One region of the Buttiauxella ferragutiae genome, then DNA from elsewhere that is predicted to be linked to it. Evidence: predicted binding sites of a transcription regulator. Region 1 holds the regulator's gene; the other holds the start of a gene.
The links. Region 1 encodes Fur, which represses iron uptake genes when iron is present. Its sites were predicted from a motif close to ATAATAATGAGAACNACTATCAA; they were not measured.
Positions count from the first base shown of each region.

Region 2: exbB (tol-pal system-associated acyl-CoA thioesterase) is a predicted target of Fur. The motif match lies at 2,132-2,154, and genes of this name have one in related genera.

Region 1 is NZ_CP093332.1:3,836,404-3,844,567, forward strand. Features, by position in the region: gene kdpD (two-component system sensor histidine kinase KdpD) at 1-373, shown strand, start outside; gene kdpE (two-component system response regulator KdpE) at 370-1,047, shown strand; gene pgm (phosphoglucomutase (alpha-D-glucose-1,6-bisphosphate-dependent)) at 1,098-2,741, opposite strand; gene seqA (replication initiation negative regulator SeqA) at 2,767-3,309, opposite strand; gene ybfF (esterase) at 3,504-4,280, shown strand; gene ybfE (LexA regulated protein) at 4,416-4,697, shown strand; gene fldA (flavodoxin FldA) at 4,850-5,380, shown strand; gene fur (ferric iron uptake transcriptional regulator) at 5,667-6,119, shown strand; gene chiQ (ChiQ/YbfN family lipoprotein) at 6,209-6,538, opposite strand; gene chiP (chitoporin ChiP) at 6,586-7,983, opposite strand.
Region 2 is NZ_CP093332.1:4,463,473-4,471,636, reverse strand. Features, by position in the region: gene MNO13_RS20590 (DedA family protein) at 1-660, opposite strand; gene metC (cystathionine beta-lyase) at 841-2,028, opposite strand; gene exbB (tol-pal system-associated acyl-CoA thioesterase) at 2,217-2,951, shown strand; gene exbD (TonB system transport protein ExbD) at 2,956-3,381, shown strand; gene fucR (L-fucose operon activator) at 3,555-4,292, shown strand; gene MNO13_RS20565 (cytoplasmic protein) at 4,271-4,657, opposite strand; gene MNO13_RS20560 (hypothetical protein) at 4,663-5,061, opposite strand; gene MNO13_RS20555 (ESA_00282 family adhesion-associated protein) at 5,165-5,668, shown strand; gene MNO13_RS20550 (NlpC/P60 family protein) at 5,872-6,432, shown strand; gene MNO13_RS20545 (OmpH family outer membrane protein) at 6,608-7,153, shown strand; gene MNO13_RS20540 (8-oxoguanine deaminase) at 7,373-8,164, shown strand, end outside.

The DNA of each region.
Region 1 (8,164 bases):
CCATGTTGATGGCCCGCTGTTTGAACGCGTGCTGATAAATCTGCTGGAGAACGCGGTGAAGTACGCCGGGTACCACGCCAATATAGGTATTCGCGCTCAGACCGAGGCTTCCCAACTGGATCTTGAGGTCTGGGACAGCGGTCCAGGTATCCCTGCTGGCAAAGAACAGCTAATCTTTGATAAGTTTTCCCGTGGTAACAAAGAGTCCGCCATCCCCGGTGTCGGTTTAGGGCTAGCGATTTGCCAGGCGATTGTTGAAGTGCACGATGGAAAAATTTATGCCGAAAATCGCCCGGAGGGAGGGGCGAGTTTTCATGTTATTTTACCGCTTCCCCCACCGCCTGAACTGGCTGAGATGAACGAGGCTTTGTGATATCAGTTCTGATTATTGAAGACGAAAAAGAGATCCGCCGTTTTCTGCGCACCGCGCTGGAAGCAGAATCGCTACGCGTTCATGAAGCCGAAACATTGCAGCGTGGTTTGCTGGAAGCCGCCACGCGCAAGCCTGATTTAGTGATTCTTGATCTCGGTTTACCCGATGGTGACGGTCTGGATTTTATCCGCGATTTCCGCCAGTGGAGCCAGACGCCGATTGTGGTGCTATCTGCTCGCAGCGATGAACAAGTGAAGATAGATGCGCTAGACGCGGGCGCGGATGATTATCTCAGCAAACCGTTTGGTATTGGCGAGCTGCAAGCACGTTTGCGAGTAGTATTGCGCCGCCATGCCAGTGTGGCACAGCCCGATCCGGTTTATCAGTTTTCAGGCATTAGTGTGGACCTTGCTACCCGCCGTATTACGCGGGATGGCGCTGAAATCCATCTCACACCGATTGAGTTTCGTTTGCTCGCCACGCTGCTCAATAACCACGGTAAGGTGCTGACTCAGCGCCAGTTGCTCAATCAGGTTTGGGGGCCGAATGCCGTGGAGCATAGCCATTATTTGCGGATTTATATGGGACATTTGCGCCAGAAGCTGGAAAGCGATCCCGCGCGTCCGGCGCATTTGCTGACCGAAACTGGGATTGGTTATCGGTTTATGCTGTAGTTCCGGCAGACAAAAAAGGCGCCTTGCGGCGCCTTTTCCAATTCAACATCTTACTTCGCGTTTTTCAGCACTTCGCTGACAATCTCTACCGCTTCTTTCTCAATTTGCAGACGGTGTTCTGCACCTAAGAAACTTTCACAGTAAATTTTGTACGCATCTTCAGTACCCGAAGGGCGTGCCGCAAACCAGCCGTTGTCGGTCATCACTTTCAGGCCGCCGATAGAAGCGCCGTTGCCAGGGGCCGCCGTTAAACGTGCGGTGATCGGGTCACCTGCCAGGGTGCTGGCGCTGACCATTTCCGGAGAAAGTTTGGATAATGCCGCTTTCTGCGCAGTTGTCGCGGAGGCTTGCAGACGGTTGTAGCTTGGCGCGCCGAAACGGGCAGCCAGTTCGTCATAATGCTGTTGCGGGTTCTTACCGGTGACGGCGGTTATTTCTGCCGCCAGCAGACACATGATGATGCCGTCTTTGTCGGTAGACCACGGTGTGCCATCAAAGCGCAGGAACGATGCCCCGGCACTTTCTTCGCCACCAAAACCAAAGCTGCCGTCGAACAGGCCATCAACAAACCATTTGAAACCCACTGGCACTTCAACCAGTTTACGGCCCAGGTCGTTAACCACGCGGTCAATCATCGCGGATGACACCAGAGTTTTACCGACGGCCACATCTTTACCCCACTGCGGGCGATGCTGGAACAGGTAGTTAATCGCAACCGCCAGATAATGGTTTGGGTTCATCAGCCCTGCTGGCGTGACGATACCGTGGCGGTCGTAATCCGGGTCATTGGCGAAGGCCAGATCGAATTTGTCACGCAACGCCAGCAAACCTTCCATCGCACACTCGGACGAGCAATCCATACGGATAGCGCCGTCTTTATCGAGGTGCATAAAGCGGAAGGTTTGATCGACGTGATCGTTAACAATCGTCAGATCCAGGTTGTAGTGTTTGGCGATGCGCTGCCAGTATTCGATACCGGACCCACCGAGCGGATCAACGCCCAGTTTCAGACCCGATTTCTGGATGGCGGCCATATCAACGATATCCACCAGCCCTTCGATAAACGGCTGCACCAGATCTTGTTCTTGTACGTGACCGCTTGCCCAGGCTCTCTCCAGAGAGATGCGTTTTACATCTTTCAGATCCGCCGCCAAAAGCGCGTTGGCACGATCTTCAACCACCTTGGTGACGTTGGTATCAGCCGGGCCACCATTAGGCGGATTGTATTTGATACCACCGTCTTCCGGTGGGTTGTGCGAAGGCGTAATGACGATGCCGTCAGCCTGCGCACCAGCGTTTTTGTTATGCGTCAGAATGGCATGTGAAATGGCAGGCGTTGGCGTGTAGCCGTTTGCCTGCTGCACAATGACATCCACACCGTTTGCAGCCAGCACTTCCAGCACGGAAATAAACGCAGGTTCAGATAGCGCGTGGGTATCTTTACCCACGTAGCACGGCCCGGTAATGCCATTTTTTGCACGATCTTCAGCAATCGCCTGAGCAATCGCCAGAATGTGAGGTTCGTTGAAACTATGACGTGCCGCACTACCACGATGGCCGGAGGTACCGAATTTCACCGCGTGTTCGCTATTCCCCACTTCAGGCTTCAGCACGTAATACTGGGCCGTCAGTTGGGCTACGTTAATCAAATCGCTCTGTTGTGCCGGTTGTCCTGCACGAGGGTGGTTAGCCATTGGCCTTTCCTTCTGACGCGAGGTGTTAGATTGTGCCGCAAACCTTTTCAATCAATTCCGCAGGGAACTGCATTGATTGCATGATGTGTTCAATCATGCTGCATTTACGACCCGTATTGGTGTTAGTGATAACCCAGTATGGCGTGCCCGGAACATGCTTTGGTTTGGTCTGGTTGCCATTTTGCAGCAGCGTTTGCTCATTACCTGCAAAATAGACGCGCGTCCGGCCATGCAGCGACTCGGTCGCTTCACCAAAAGCATGTGCGTCGAGGGTATACAGAGTAGAAAGCACCATCATGAAACGATTGACGGCTTTCTTTTGCTCGGCATATTCATCTGACAACAGTAATTCACGAACCGCACGTACGCGATCGCGAGCTTTGTTTACGGGTTTGGCTTCCGGAGCAGCAGCTGCTGCCGTCTGGCCGGTAGTTACTGGTGTAGCAGGAGATTGACCGGCGGTAAATTTCAACATGCGCCGTAAAATATCGGACGCGCTTTCACCAATGTGCTGCGTGTGGCTGGCAATATAGCGATAGAGCTCGTCATCAACTTCAATTGTTTTCATCTTAATCCGGTGCGGTATCTTTTCTGAATTCAAGTTGTTGGGATTATATGTACATATTCGCACAAATCCCAACCTCGGGTAGCGCCAAACTTATGTCACACCACAAAGTCAGACTAAACTGGAAATTTGCGGCACTGCGGCAGGATGCCGTTATGATACCCTAACCTCACGAAGTAAAAAAAAAGAACTTTGCCATGAAATTGAATGCTCGCCTGCAAACTGCGCAACAATCGACTAGTAATTCCCCCATCGTCCTAATCCACGGCCTTTTTGGTAGCCTTGATAACCTGGGCGTGTTGGCCCGCGACCTCGGGCAAAATCATACGTTGCTGCAAATCGATCTGCGCAACCATGGTTTATCGCCCCGTAGCTCTGAAATGAACTATGCCGCGATGGCGCAGGATGTGGTTGAAACGCTCGAAGAATATGGCTTTGAAAAAGCAATCATTATCGGCCATTCCATGGGCGGTAAAGTTGCGATGGCTCTGACAGCTATTGCACCTGAGCGCATTGATAAACTGGTGCTGATTGACATTGCACCGGTGGATTATCAGGTACGCCGTCACGATGAAATTTTCGCGGCTATTAATGCAGTCAGTAGTAGTGGAGCGAAAACACGTCAACAAGCCGCTATGGTGATGCGTGAGCATCTGAACGAAGAAGGTGTGATTCAATTCTTGCTGAAGTCATTTGCTGACGGCGAGTGGAAGTTTAATGTTCCGGTATTGTGGGAACAGTACGAGAATATTGTCGGCTGGCAAGCTATCCCAACCTGGAATGAACCGGCACTGTTTATCCGTGGTGGTGCATCCCCTTATGTTGACGAATCACACCGCGAAACGCTGCTTGCGCAATTCCCTCAGGCGCGCGCTCATGTGGTTGCCGGTGCCGGACACTGGGTTCACGCCGAAAAACCTGATGCTGTTTTGCGCGCAATCCACCGTTTTATCGACGCAAGTGCCGCAAACTGATTAAAAACAAACCGACTGGCTGTTAGATGCAGCTAACGCGTTGGCGCGCAAGCCATGCTGATGTATGATTGCGCGCTAAAATGCGCCAGAGCACCCCGCTCCGTGCCACCTGAATTCCCTGTCAGTAGTCTAATCATGGCAAAAGAACAAACGGACCGTACTACATTAGATCTGTTCGCGGACGAGCGTCGCCCCGGGCGGCCAAAAACTAATCCGCTGACGCGTGATGAGCAACTGCGTATCAACAAACGCAACCAGCTCAAGCGCGATAAAGTACGCGGCCTGAAGCGAGTGGAACTGAAGCTCAATAACGATGCAGTAGATGCACTAAATCATCTGGCTGAAGCGCGCAATATCAGTCGTAGTGAGTTGATTGAAGAGATTCTACTCGCGCAACTGAAGCAGCATCTCAGTTAGTTGAAAGGCTATATGCACGGAATACGATGTTGCAGTCTGTGCACAACAGGCTGATAGCAGTTTCCGCACCGCAATGTGTTCTGCTATGATTGCCCTATCTGTGGCCAATTAGCAGCCACCATACCATTAAGTATCAAGAGGTTATTTTACTCATGGCAATCGTAGGCATTTTTTTCGGCAGCGACACTGGTAACACCGAAAATATCGCGAAGATGATTCAAAAACAGCTCGGTAAAGACGTTGCTGAGGTGCATGACATTGCTAAGAGCAGCAAAGAAGACCTGGAAGGCTTCGACATTCTGCTTCTCGGCATTCCAACGTGGTATTACGGTGAAGCGCAATGCGACTGGGATGACTTCTTCCCGACTCTGGAAGAAGTTGATTTCAACGGCAAACTGGTCGCCCTGTTCGGCTGTGGTGACCAGGAAGACTATGCAGAATACTTCTGTGACGCATTGGGCACTATCCGTGACATCATTGAGCCACGCGGTGCTGCTATCGTCGGTCACTGGCCAACGGCGGGCTACCATTTTGAAGCCTCTAAAGGTCTGGCTGACGACGATCACTTTGTCGGTCTGGCTATCGATGAAGATCGTCAACCAGAACTGACTGCTGAACGCGTTCAGAAATGGGTCAAACAAGTTTCTGACGAGCTGAACCTGGCAGATATCATCAACGCCTGATTCTGGATGTGACGCAGCTTTTAAACGGGTTGCGTCACATTGATAGATTATTCCGATTAAAATAATCGCTACAAATTTTTAACTTTTCGGTTTGTCCCTGTACAATGACCCCCTGGCTAAATAGCTAACAAGGCAATTAAATCGCGACTCAGCCGCCATTTTTTAGCTTGATTATGAATAATACTTGCGGTTTCCATTTAGAATCTGCAGTTCTATAATGAGACGCATTCATCTTAACGCTCACCCTGAGTCCGAGCGATCCGTTAAGCAACAGGACAATTTCCGCATGACTGACAATAATACCGCATTGAAGAAGGCCGGCCTGAAAGTCACGCTTCCGCGATTAAAAATCCTTGAAGTGCTACAGGGTCCGGTGAACCATCATGTCAGTGCGGAAGACTTATACAAACGTCTGATTGATATGGGCGAAGAAATTGGTCTCGCCACAGTTTATCGTGTACTAAACCAGTTTGATGATGCAGGCATTGTCACTCGTCACAACTTCGAAGGCGGCAAATCCGTATTCGAGTTAACTCAACAACATCACCACGACCACCTGATTTGCCTGGACTGCGGCAAAGTTATTGAGTTCAGTGATGATTCAATTGAATCTCGTCAGCGTGAAATCGCATCACGCCATGGCATCCGTCTGACCAACCACAGCCTGTACCTTTACGGTCACTGCGCTGAAGGTGATTGCCGTACCGACGAGAATGCACACGAAATCAGCGAAAAGTAATCCGCATATCTGACATTCTGAACCAGATGTCAGGTATAAAAAAACCGGTGAGGAAGCTCACCGGTTTTTTTATTGCCTGAATTCACAGATTACTTGTTGTTCGCACGAATCTCTTGCCAGATTTTATCGCACTTGGCTTTTACCGCCTGGTCGTTACCAGTACGAGTGGCCTGAATACAGTTTTGATAATCCAGGGTGCGCACCGTTTCTTTCTTCGCAAATTCCTGGTGTTCCTTTTCCTGACCCAGCACGTTTAACACGCTCTGACAGGCCTGAATTTTATCAGGATTCCCTTCTGCGGTATTGATACAGGCGCTATAGGCTTGTTTCAGTTTTGTATCTTCCGGTGCCGTTTTAGAGGGTTGTGCGCAGGCGCTCAAACCTAAAGCCATGACCGTAACCAAAATGATTTTTTTCATGCTCGATATCCTTTATAAAACCGGGCGCTTTCACGCCCGGAATCGAATCAGAAGATGGTGAACGGTGCGATGACGATGAATTTCACGTCACGCTCATCCTGGAAGATGTTGCCGTAACCACCGCCCCAGCTTGGGATGTCGGAGTGGTTGTCGTATTGAGTGAAGTGCAGTTTGAACAGAGTGCCTTTCGCGCGCCCATCCTGAATGGTGTACAACGCATCAAGGCTGTACGCCGATTCTTTCAGGCGATTGTCAGCATCGTAGTAACCGTCAGTGGTTGGTTTAGAGCTTGGTTTTGCATCCCATGCGTAAACATACGAAGCACCTACAGCCCAACCAGCCAGATCCCAATTGCTCAGGTCATACATGGCACCCGCGAAGATGGCTTTTTCACCATTGGCGTTGAAGTCAGAACGGTTATCCCACCAGATATCCAGACGACCGTTTGACGATGCGTAAGTTGGGGTCATACGTTGCAGGAAGTAGCCCTGCTGGCCATCAGCCTTGACCATGGTACCTTCGAGGCGCAGGTCAACCTGGCCCACTTTGTAGCCGAATGTCAGAGCCTGCAACCATGCCGTGCCGTCATACAGATCGTTAACGCTGCCATCAGAGACTTTGTCACGCGAACCGTAGAACTGGTAGCTGGTAGACAATGGGCTGCCAGCTACATCAAATTTGTAGCTTGCTTTAGTGAAGTATTGGTCGATATACCCTTCTGCCTGACCGAATGCCGCTTCAAGAATCAGATCATTTTTGAAGTCATACTTCGCGCCCAGCGAGTGCAGATACTCAACTTTGGTGTTCTTATCGTTCTGATAGAACTTGTCCATCTCCAGGTGCCACGGAGCTTTATACTCATTGGTCCACATGTAGGAGAAGCTCAGAGCACCGGCATCGGCATAATCAAAGTTTGCCCCGGCTTCAGCGCCCTGGTAAGTACCAGGCATGAAACTCCAGTGTGGTGCTAATAAAGATTGCCCTGTTGGCTGGATGTAACCCGCACGGGCCCAAACCGGGCCGTATTTGAATTTAGCTGCGGCTTTATAAAGGCTTATACCGCTCTTATCGCCGGAATAATCTTCATCGTAAGCTTTGTTTGAAGAGGAAAATGCGATTTCGTTCGGGTGGCCGCTGTCGCCATTTTCTGCCATTTCGATAGCAGTAAAGGCGGCGATATCCAGACCAAACATGTCAGCAGCATAACCGGACTGGAAGTCCAGATTGGCGTTCCAGGTAGCGTGAGAAAGGTTAGTTTCATATTTATCTGTCGTAACATCTTTACGGTCACGTTCACGCTGCCAGTAATAAACACCACCGGTCAGTGTTGAATCATCAAAAAAACCTGCTGCACTTGCCTGAGGGATAACAACCAGTCCAGAAAGAGCCGTGACGCCTGCAATAGCAAGGGCCAGCGCACTACGTTTGCCACTAAACGTACGCATATAAAATTCCTCTTTGACGTATAAATAATCGCCGGACGTTAAAAGACGTCAGATAGCGAAAAAAGTAAAAATGCCTAACGGCTAAAGCGGTTATAAATATTTTCCCGCATTTACTGCTCCCCATAAGACTATTTTTCGCGACGCGAATTATCAACGACTTTGTAAGAGTTCATTCCGATAT
Region 2 (8,164 bases), 630 kb from region 1:
TTATGCCGGGTTAAATTTTTTCTTGATGACCACAAACAGAGTACCCACAAGTCCTGCTACCAGCAGCGCCATCGGTAGCACCATCAGGCAAGTCATCACCTGATCTTCATGGCGTTTCACAAATGGAATCATGCTCAGGGCAAAGCCCAGACTCGTCACACTGCCGACCCATAACAGTCCACTTAACCAGTTAAACACCTGGAAGCGACGGTTGCTGAGCCCAGAAATCCCCGCCATGGTAGGCAATAACGTGCGGACAAACGCTAAAAAGCGGCCCGCTAACAAAGCGGCTAACCCGTGCCGGTCAAACATCACCGTCGCCCGCTGGTGGTATTGCGGTGGTAGTTGTTTCAGCCAGCTTTTCACTATTTTGGTATTACCGAGCCAGCGCCCTTGTGCGTAGCTCAACCAGCAGCCAAGGCTCGCCGCCGCGGTGAGGATCAATAAGGTGGGGACAAAACCCATCACCCCTTTCGCCACTAAGGCTCCCGCGAGTAACAGCAGACTGTCGCCCGGCAAAAATGAGGCGGGTAGTAATCCATTTTCGAGAAACAGCGTCGCAAACATGACGCAATAAACCACTCCAACAACATGAGGGTCCGCGAGTGCAGCAAAATCATGTTGCCAAAGCGCCTGAACAATATTGTGTATAACAGCCATGGCAAATCCTGTGGAACCGCTTTATTGGGCGTACCTAAATCTAAAGTCATTAGCTTAGGCACACCTTAATTTTAGGGACATAGTGTAACGCTAAATGGCCTGCGACACCTTGATCACAGGCTCAACAAATCACCATGAAAGCAAAAAAACTGTTCTTTGCGGTGTCCACATTTGGCAATTTTAGGCGATACGCTGGAAACCTGCGTCCAGATCGGCAATCAGGTCGTCCACATTCTCCAGCCCGATATGAACACGCACCAGCGTTCCGGTGAAGTCTATTCCCCCGGCAGGGCGAATCTCCGCGAGTTCTTCTGGCTGGTTGGCCAGAATCAGCGATTCATATCCGCCCCATGAATAGGCCATACTAAAGTAGTTGAAATTGTCCAGGTAGCTTTGATACTGGTCATTATTCAAACGCTTTTTAAGCACAAATGAGAACAAGCCGCTGCTCCCTGTAAAGTCTCGTTTCCAAAACTCGTGGCCTTTGCTGCCGGGCAATGCAGGATGATTGACGCGCTCAACCTGCGGATGTTGCGCCAGCCATTCGGCAATTTTCAGGCTGCTTTCATGATGTTGACGCAGACGCACGCCTAATGTGCGCAAACCACGGCTGGTCATATAAGCAGTATCTGCATCCAGCATTTGCCCCATCAGATACGAGTTCTCACGCAACTGATCCCAGCAGCGGGCGTTTGATACCGCTGTTCCGACCATCGCATCCGAATGGCCAATCAGGTATTTGGTTCCCGCCTGAATTGAAATATCAATGCCGAAATCCAGCGCTTTAAACAAAATGCCCGCCGCCCAGGTGTTATCGATCATGATGATGGCGTCAGGGGCCACGCTGCGTATCGCCTGAACAATGGCTGGAACGTCATGTACTTCCATTGTTATCGAACCAGGCGATTCCAGAAATACAACTTTAGTATTGGGTTGCACGAGTTGGGCAATGCCTGCGCCAATCATCGGGTCAAACCAGGTGGTCGTGACGCCGAGTTTAGCGAGGATTTTGGTGCAGAAATCCTGGCTGGGTTCGTAGGCGGAGCCGGTCATCAGCACATTATCGCCATGTTCGACAAAGGCCAGAATCGCATTGGCGACGGCTGCGGCACCGCAAGGGTAAAGTGCGCAACCCGCACCGCCTTCCAGTTCGCACATGGCTTCTTGCAACGAGAAGTGGGTCAGGGTGCCACGGCGACCATAAAACAGCTCGCCTTTCGCGCGGTTTTCCGTGGCCTGTTTTTTGGCTTCGACGGTTTCAAAAACCAATGATGACGCGCGTTGAATGACGCTGTTAACCGAACCCTGGGTGAATTTTTTATCGCGCCCGGCATTAACCAGCGCCGTTTCAATGTGCTTGTCAGTCATGTTCACTTTGCCCTATTTAACCATCTGGATGTCCAAAACTAACTTATCATGCTTTTGCTGCGTAAACGCAAGGAATCCATGGACAATTTAAGGCACTCTTTAAATACTAATGAGAACTACTATCAATTCGATGTCGTTTTGATATTATTGCGCACAGTTTTAGTATTATTTCGCGGTGGAGAGTAAGAGTGACGAATAATTTGATGCAGACAGATCTCTCTGTCTGGGGCATGTATCAGCATGCTGACATCGTGGTAAAGATTGTGATGATCGGCCTGATTCTGGCCTCTGTCGTCACCTGGGCAATCTTCTTTAGCAAAAGTGTTGAGCTGATGTCGCAAAAGCGCCGTCTGAAGCGTGAACAACAACATTTAGCTAATGCCCGCTCTCTGGATGAAGCCAGCGAAATGGCCGAAACGTTTGATGCAAAAAGCCTGAGCACGATGCTTATCAATGAAGCGCAAAATGAGCTTGAGCTTTCCACAGGTAGCGAAGATAACGAAGGTATTAAAGAGCGTACCGGTTTTCGCCTTGAGCGTCGAGTTGCGGCGGTGGGTCGCCACATGGGGCGCGGTAATGGCTTCCTGGCGACTATTGGTGCCATTTCCCCATTTGTCGGTCTGTTTGGTACCGTCTGGGGCATCATGAACAGCTTTATTGGTATCGCACAGTCACAAACTACTAACCTTGCTGTTGTTGCACCAGGTATTGCCGAAGCCTTGCTGGCCACGGCTATCGGCCTGGTGGCAGCGATTCCGGCGGTTGTTATCTACAACGTATTTGCTCGGGTGATTGGCGGTTACAAAGCTTCTCTGGGCGACGTTGCTGCTCAGGTTTTACTGCTGCAAAGCCGTGACCTCGATTTAGCAGCCAGTTCTCTTGCTCGCCCGGTTCGTACCGCTCAGAAACTGCGTGTAGGTTGATCCCATGGCTTTGCGTCTTAACGAAAATCTCGACGATAACGGTGAAATGCACGAAATCAACGTGACACCTTTTATCGATGTCATGTTGGTATTGCTGATTATCTTCATGGTGGCAGCGCCGCTGGCGACCGTCGATGTGAAGGTTAACCTTCCCGCGTCTTCAAGCCAGCCGCAGCCGCGTCCGGAAAAACCGGTCTACCTGTCTGTCAAAGCCGATCACACGATGTTTATCGGCAACGATGAAGTGACCAAAGAGAGCATGGTCAATGCTCTGATTGCTGCGACAGAAGGCAAGAAAGACACCACGATTTTCTTCCGCGCCGACAAATCAGTTGATTACGAAACGATGATGAATGTGATGGATACGCTGCATCAGGCAGGGTATTTGAAGATTGGCCTGGTTGGGCAAGAAGTCACGAAAACCCAATAAGCATCAATTTTCCTTTCTCTCCATCGCATCACATATATAGAGCGGCCTGCTGGTTAAACTAGCAGGCCGCTTTTTCATAAAGCGAATGAGCGACAGCTGGCGATTTCCGTGTTTCGCCTGGCACGAATGGTTTTGCTGGGCTAATCTCGGGCATTGCCAGGAGACACGCGCTAATGAAAACCGAACGCCACCAGCAACTGGTTCAACTTGTCGAGCAGTACAACAATCTGACCACACAACAGCTGGCGCAGTTATTAGGCGTGAGCCAGGAAACTGTGCGGCGCGATCTGCGTGTACTACAAAAGCAGGGGAAAATTGTTCGCCAACATGGGCGGGCAAAGCGCATTAATCGAGGCGCAGACGAAAGCGGTGATCCTTTCACCGCCCGCCTGAAAAGCCATCTCAATAGCAAAGCGGATATTGCTCATCGCGCTCTGGCCTGGATTGTGCCGGGCATGGTGATTGCACTGGATGCCAGCTCAACGTGTTGGTATCTGGCGCGATTACTGCCAGATATTCCTCTCACTGTTTTCACCAATAGTGAACGTATTTGCCAGGCGTTATCCAGGCGCGAGCATATTAAGCTGATTAGCACTGGCGGTCTTCTCCAGCGCAAATATGCCTGCTATATCAATGCCCCGCTGGCAGCGCATCTTAAATCGATGGATATCGACTTGTTCCTGTTTTCCTGCGAGGGGGTGGATAGCGACGGAACGTTATGGGACACGCGCAGCTGGAATGCCGAATATAAAACGATGTTGCTCAAGCGATCAGCACAGTCCTTGCTGTTGATCGACAAGAGTAAATTTGACCGGGTGAGTGAAGTCCGGATCGGTGAGCAGGCTGATGTGACCGAAATTATTAGTGAAGGCGAGCATACTTTAACGCCTTACAAATGCGGAGTTTTGTAGTTGTTTTCCAGCAACGCACGCGTGCACGACAAACTTTGCGCCTCTTCATCTCTTAGTTTCTGATAAACCACTTCAAGCCGGGCAAGGATCTCGTTTTTCCACCGCGGCTGGTGGGCGATGATTTCACAGAGCACCGCTCCGTAAACTTCTTCTTTTACCCGCCAGGGAAAGATCTGGTGGCGGTTATGCCATTTCTGTTCAACCAGTGCCGAGGTGATATTGAGCTGGCTTTGGGTAAAGCGCGCAATATTTCCATTTTTAATCTGCACTAGTGCTGCAATATTTTCGCGTAATAAGGTGTTATCGGATTCTGCACCCACAGGTGAATCGGAACTGTGCAGAACCTCAGGAAGTTCTTCAGACATTGAGATTACTCGTCCAGTGAATAAAACATCGGCCAGCTTTTTTCCTGGGTGAGTTGATTGACCCAGATTTGCTGTGAATGGTGACTTATCTGCAATTCTTTATCTTCTATTAGCATTTGCAGGTCGGCAGGACTGATCTTTTCTTGCTCAATTAATTCATTTAATACGGTGACCAGCGCTTCAATTTTAAGCGCGCAAAATAATCGGTCTTTTAAATGTCGGTCGCTTTCTTCAAGCAGAGTATTTTTCGCCTGCCCAGCGTAATGATTTGCGCTAAGAACCGTTTTCTCGAGCGATAAAATATTATCCTGGGGATTTAGTGTTAGAGCGCTATCTTCTGCTAATGGTATAAATGCAACCTGCATAGCAGGAAGCATTCCTGGTACCATGTTTTTAGGTAACATATATAAATATCCTGTTATATCAATAGAATGAGATGCGTAGTCACCAAGAATAGCGTTGACAACATTTTGCCTCAAAATTACTATAAAAAAAACAGGAGTCCCCATGCAAAGTGTCTTTTATTCAATTGTATTAATACTATTGTTGCTGTGCGGCGTATTGATGCTAATGCGTGAAAAATCCCATTCCAGCGTCAACCCCATCCCTCAGGCTTCCCCTAAATTAAATTTCTCGCAGAGTGATGAACATGAAGATTACTTTGCGAAATTAATTTTAAAAATCACCCCTGATTATTATTGGCGAGTAAGCCATGAATATGCAGATTTTAACCACGCCACTATTAAGCGTATGAGTATCGATATGCTTAGCGCCGATCCCAAACTCTTTAGTGCCCAACGGCGATGCAGCGATTTAAATTCCGCTATCTATCGCTATTACGACAATCTCAGAAAACGTTGCACTGAGGGTGAAAAAGTCTCTTTTGCTGACATCGAAGTGCTGAACTTACGGCAGTGTTTTGATGAGTTCAGCCAGGATGCTTACCCAGCGCTGGTGGCACTGGTTTGGCCGCATTACCAGCGGCCGGAAGTCAGTCTCCATAACGTGTAAGCCCCATGCCAAACAGCCTGACTCAGTATCAGGCTGTTTTTAAAATAAAAAAAATAGAAGTCTAAAAATAGACCGATTCTCTCGTGGCTAAATTTCATACAGCGGTTATTATTTGCTCACCCAAAAGGAGTTGTTCGTCCCATTGCTAAAAATCAGCAATGGCTTGTTTCGCTGTATTTGCCAGTAGATGAAAGATATTTCTTATGCCTCGTTTAAAAAAATTAATTGCCGCAACTTTGTTTATTATTCCTGTTATTTTTAGTGCAAATTCCTTTGCTTTTAATATGCCAAAGGAATTTGCATCAATCGCAAGCCAGTCGCTTGCCAAGAAAGATGTGTTCTCTGAAAAAGGGAACTATATAAAGAATGATGATCACGGTAATACCAATAGTATTAAGTCTGCCATATTGGCACAATTTTCAAACTGGAAAGGAACGCGTTATCACCTTGGCGGTACGACACATCAAGGTGTCGATTGTTCTGCACTGATGCAGCATATATTTAGCGATTCATTCCATAAATCATTACCGAGAACCACAACGCAGCAAATAAAAAATGGGCAGCCTGTCAGCAAAGAAAAACTCGAGCCGGGTGATTTAGTCTTTTTTAGAACGTCGCCGGGGATGCGCCATGTCGGTGTTTATGTTGGCGATAACCAGTTTGTCCACGCCTCAAGCAGTGTCGGTGTCACCATGTCTTCTCTGGCGAACCGTTATTGGGTTGAACATTATGAAACCGCTCGCCGTTTAAACATGGTTGGTTAAATACAATTCTGGATTGCGGGTTTAATTTTATATTGATAATCACTATTATAGCGGCTGGTTTAAGATATTGGTTATTTTACTATGTGGTGCGCAAATATAATGATGGCGATGTATATTCATGACTTATGAATTAGCCGGTGATTATATTTTAATTTCCTACAGGGATTAGTATCAAATGAAACGAAATTTAATGCGTCAGATGACGGGTGCCGTAATCGCTGTAATGGTTGCTGGTACCTTGCTGGTTGGTTGCGATGCGAAACAAGCTGGAGAAGTTGAAATGAAATTTATTAATGTGGAAAAGGTCGCACTGGATTCAGGTCTGGTTAAGCAAGAACAAGCGTATCTCAAAGCAGTAAATGAAAATCTGCATAAAGGCCTGCAACTGGCAGAAAAGAATTATGCCACGCTGCCTGCAGATAAAGTCGCGGCCGCGCGCCAGGCAGATAAAAAAATTATTGCTCAGCAATGGCAAGGTCAGCAACGCGCCGCACGCCAGGTTGTGTTGGCAGCGGTAAAACAGGCAACTGATGCCTATCGCACTGAAAAGAAAATTGCTGCCATTATGCCTATGCAGACTGCAGTTTCGGTTGCGCCGGAACTCGATGTCACCGCTGACCTGACCACTAAATTGAATGCAACCAAACTGGATTTTGGCAAAGTGCCTGAAATCACGGTTAAAGCGGCTGATACTGCAAAACCGGCAGTAGCAGCAAAGTAATTAGCAAATAATTATCCGCAAATATTGGGCTTCGCCTGCGTGTTCCGCGAAGCCCATTTTCGTTAATCCTTAACACTTTCACCTGCCTGATAACAGCCATACGACGATGCCCCGTCAGTTTCCTGTTAGAATGGCAAAATTGCCCCCGCAATGCCTGGATCAGCAGACAGGCCATAACTGAGCTGGCTTCCTTCACTTTTTAATATTCAGGAGCCAGATATGTCTGACCAACGTTTGTGGATCAAAAATCCCCGCGCAGTTTTTACCGCCAATTCGCAAGACGCCGCAGGTGGCGTAGTGATCGAAGGGGCAATCATTCGTGAATTAATTCCCCTGGGTGGCAAGCCCGCAGTTCCATGTGACTCTGTGTTTGATGCTCGCGAACTTGTCTTGTTACCCGGACTTATCAACACACACCACCATTTCTATCAGACTCTGACCCGAGCGTGGGCACCGGTGGTTAACGTGCCGCTGTTTCCCTGGTTAAAACAACTCTATCCGGTTTGGGCGCGGCTTGATGCCGAAGCTTTAGCGCTGGCCAGTAAAGTGGCGATGGCTGAGCTGCTGCTTTCCGGTTGCACAACCACAACGGACCATCACTACCTTTTCCCGCAGGGCATGGAGGAGGCCATCGATGTGCAGGTTGATGTGGTGAACGAAATTGGCATGCGTGCCGTATTAACGCGCGGCTCGATGAGCCTGGGTGAAGATGACGGTGGGTTGCCTCCTCGCCACACAGTACAACAGGCCGGGACAATTCTGCGTGATAGCGAAAGATTGATTAAACGTTACCATCAGCGCGGGGAAGGGGCGTGGCTACAAATCGCGCTCGCTCCATGTTCGCCGTTTTCTGTGACCACTGAAATTATGCGGGATAGCGCCCAACTTGGGCAGCAAGAGGACGTGCGGCTGCATACGCATCTGGCTGAAACCATAGATGAAGAAAACTTCTGTCTGCAACGTTTTGGCTTGCGTACCGTGGATTATCTGGAAAGTGTTGGCTGGCTAAAT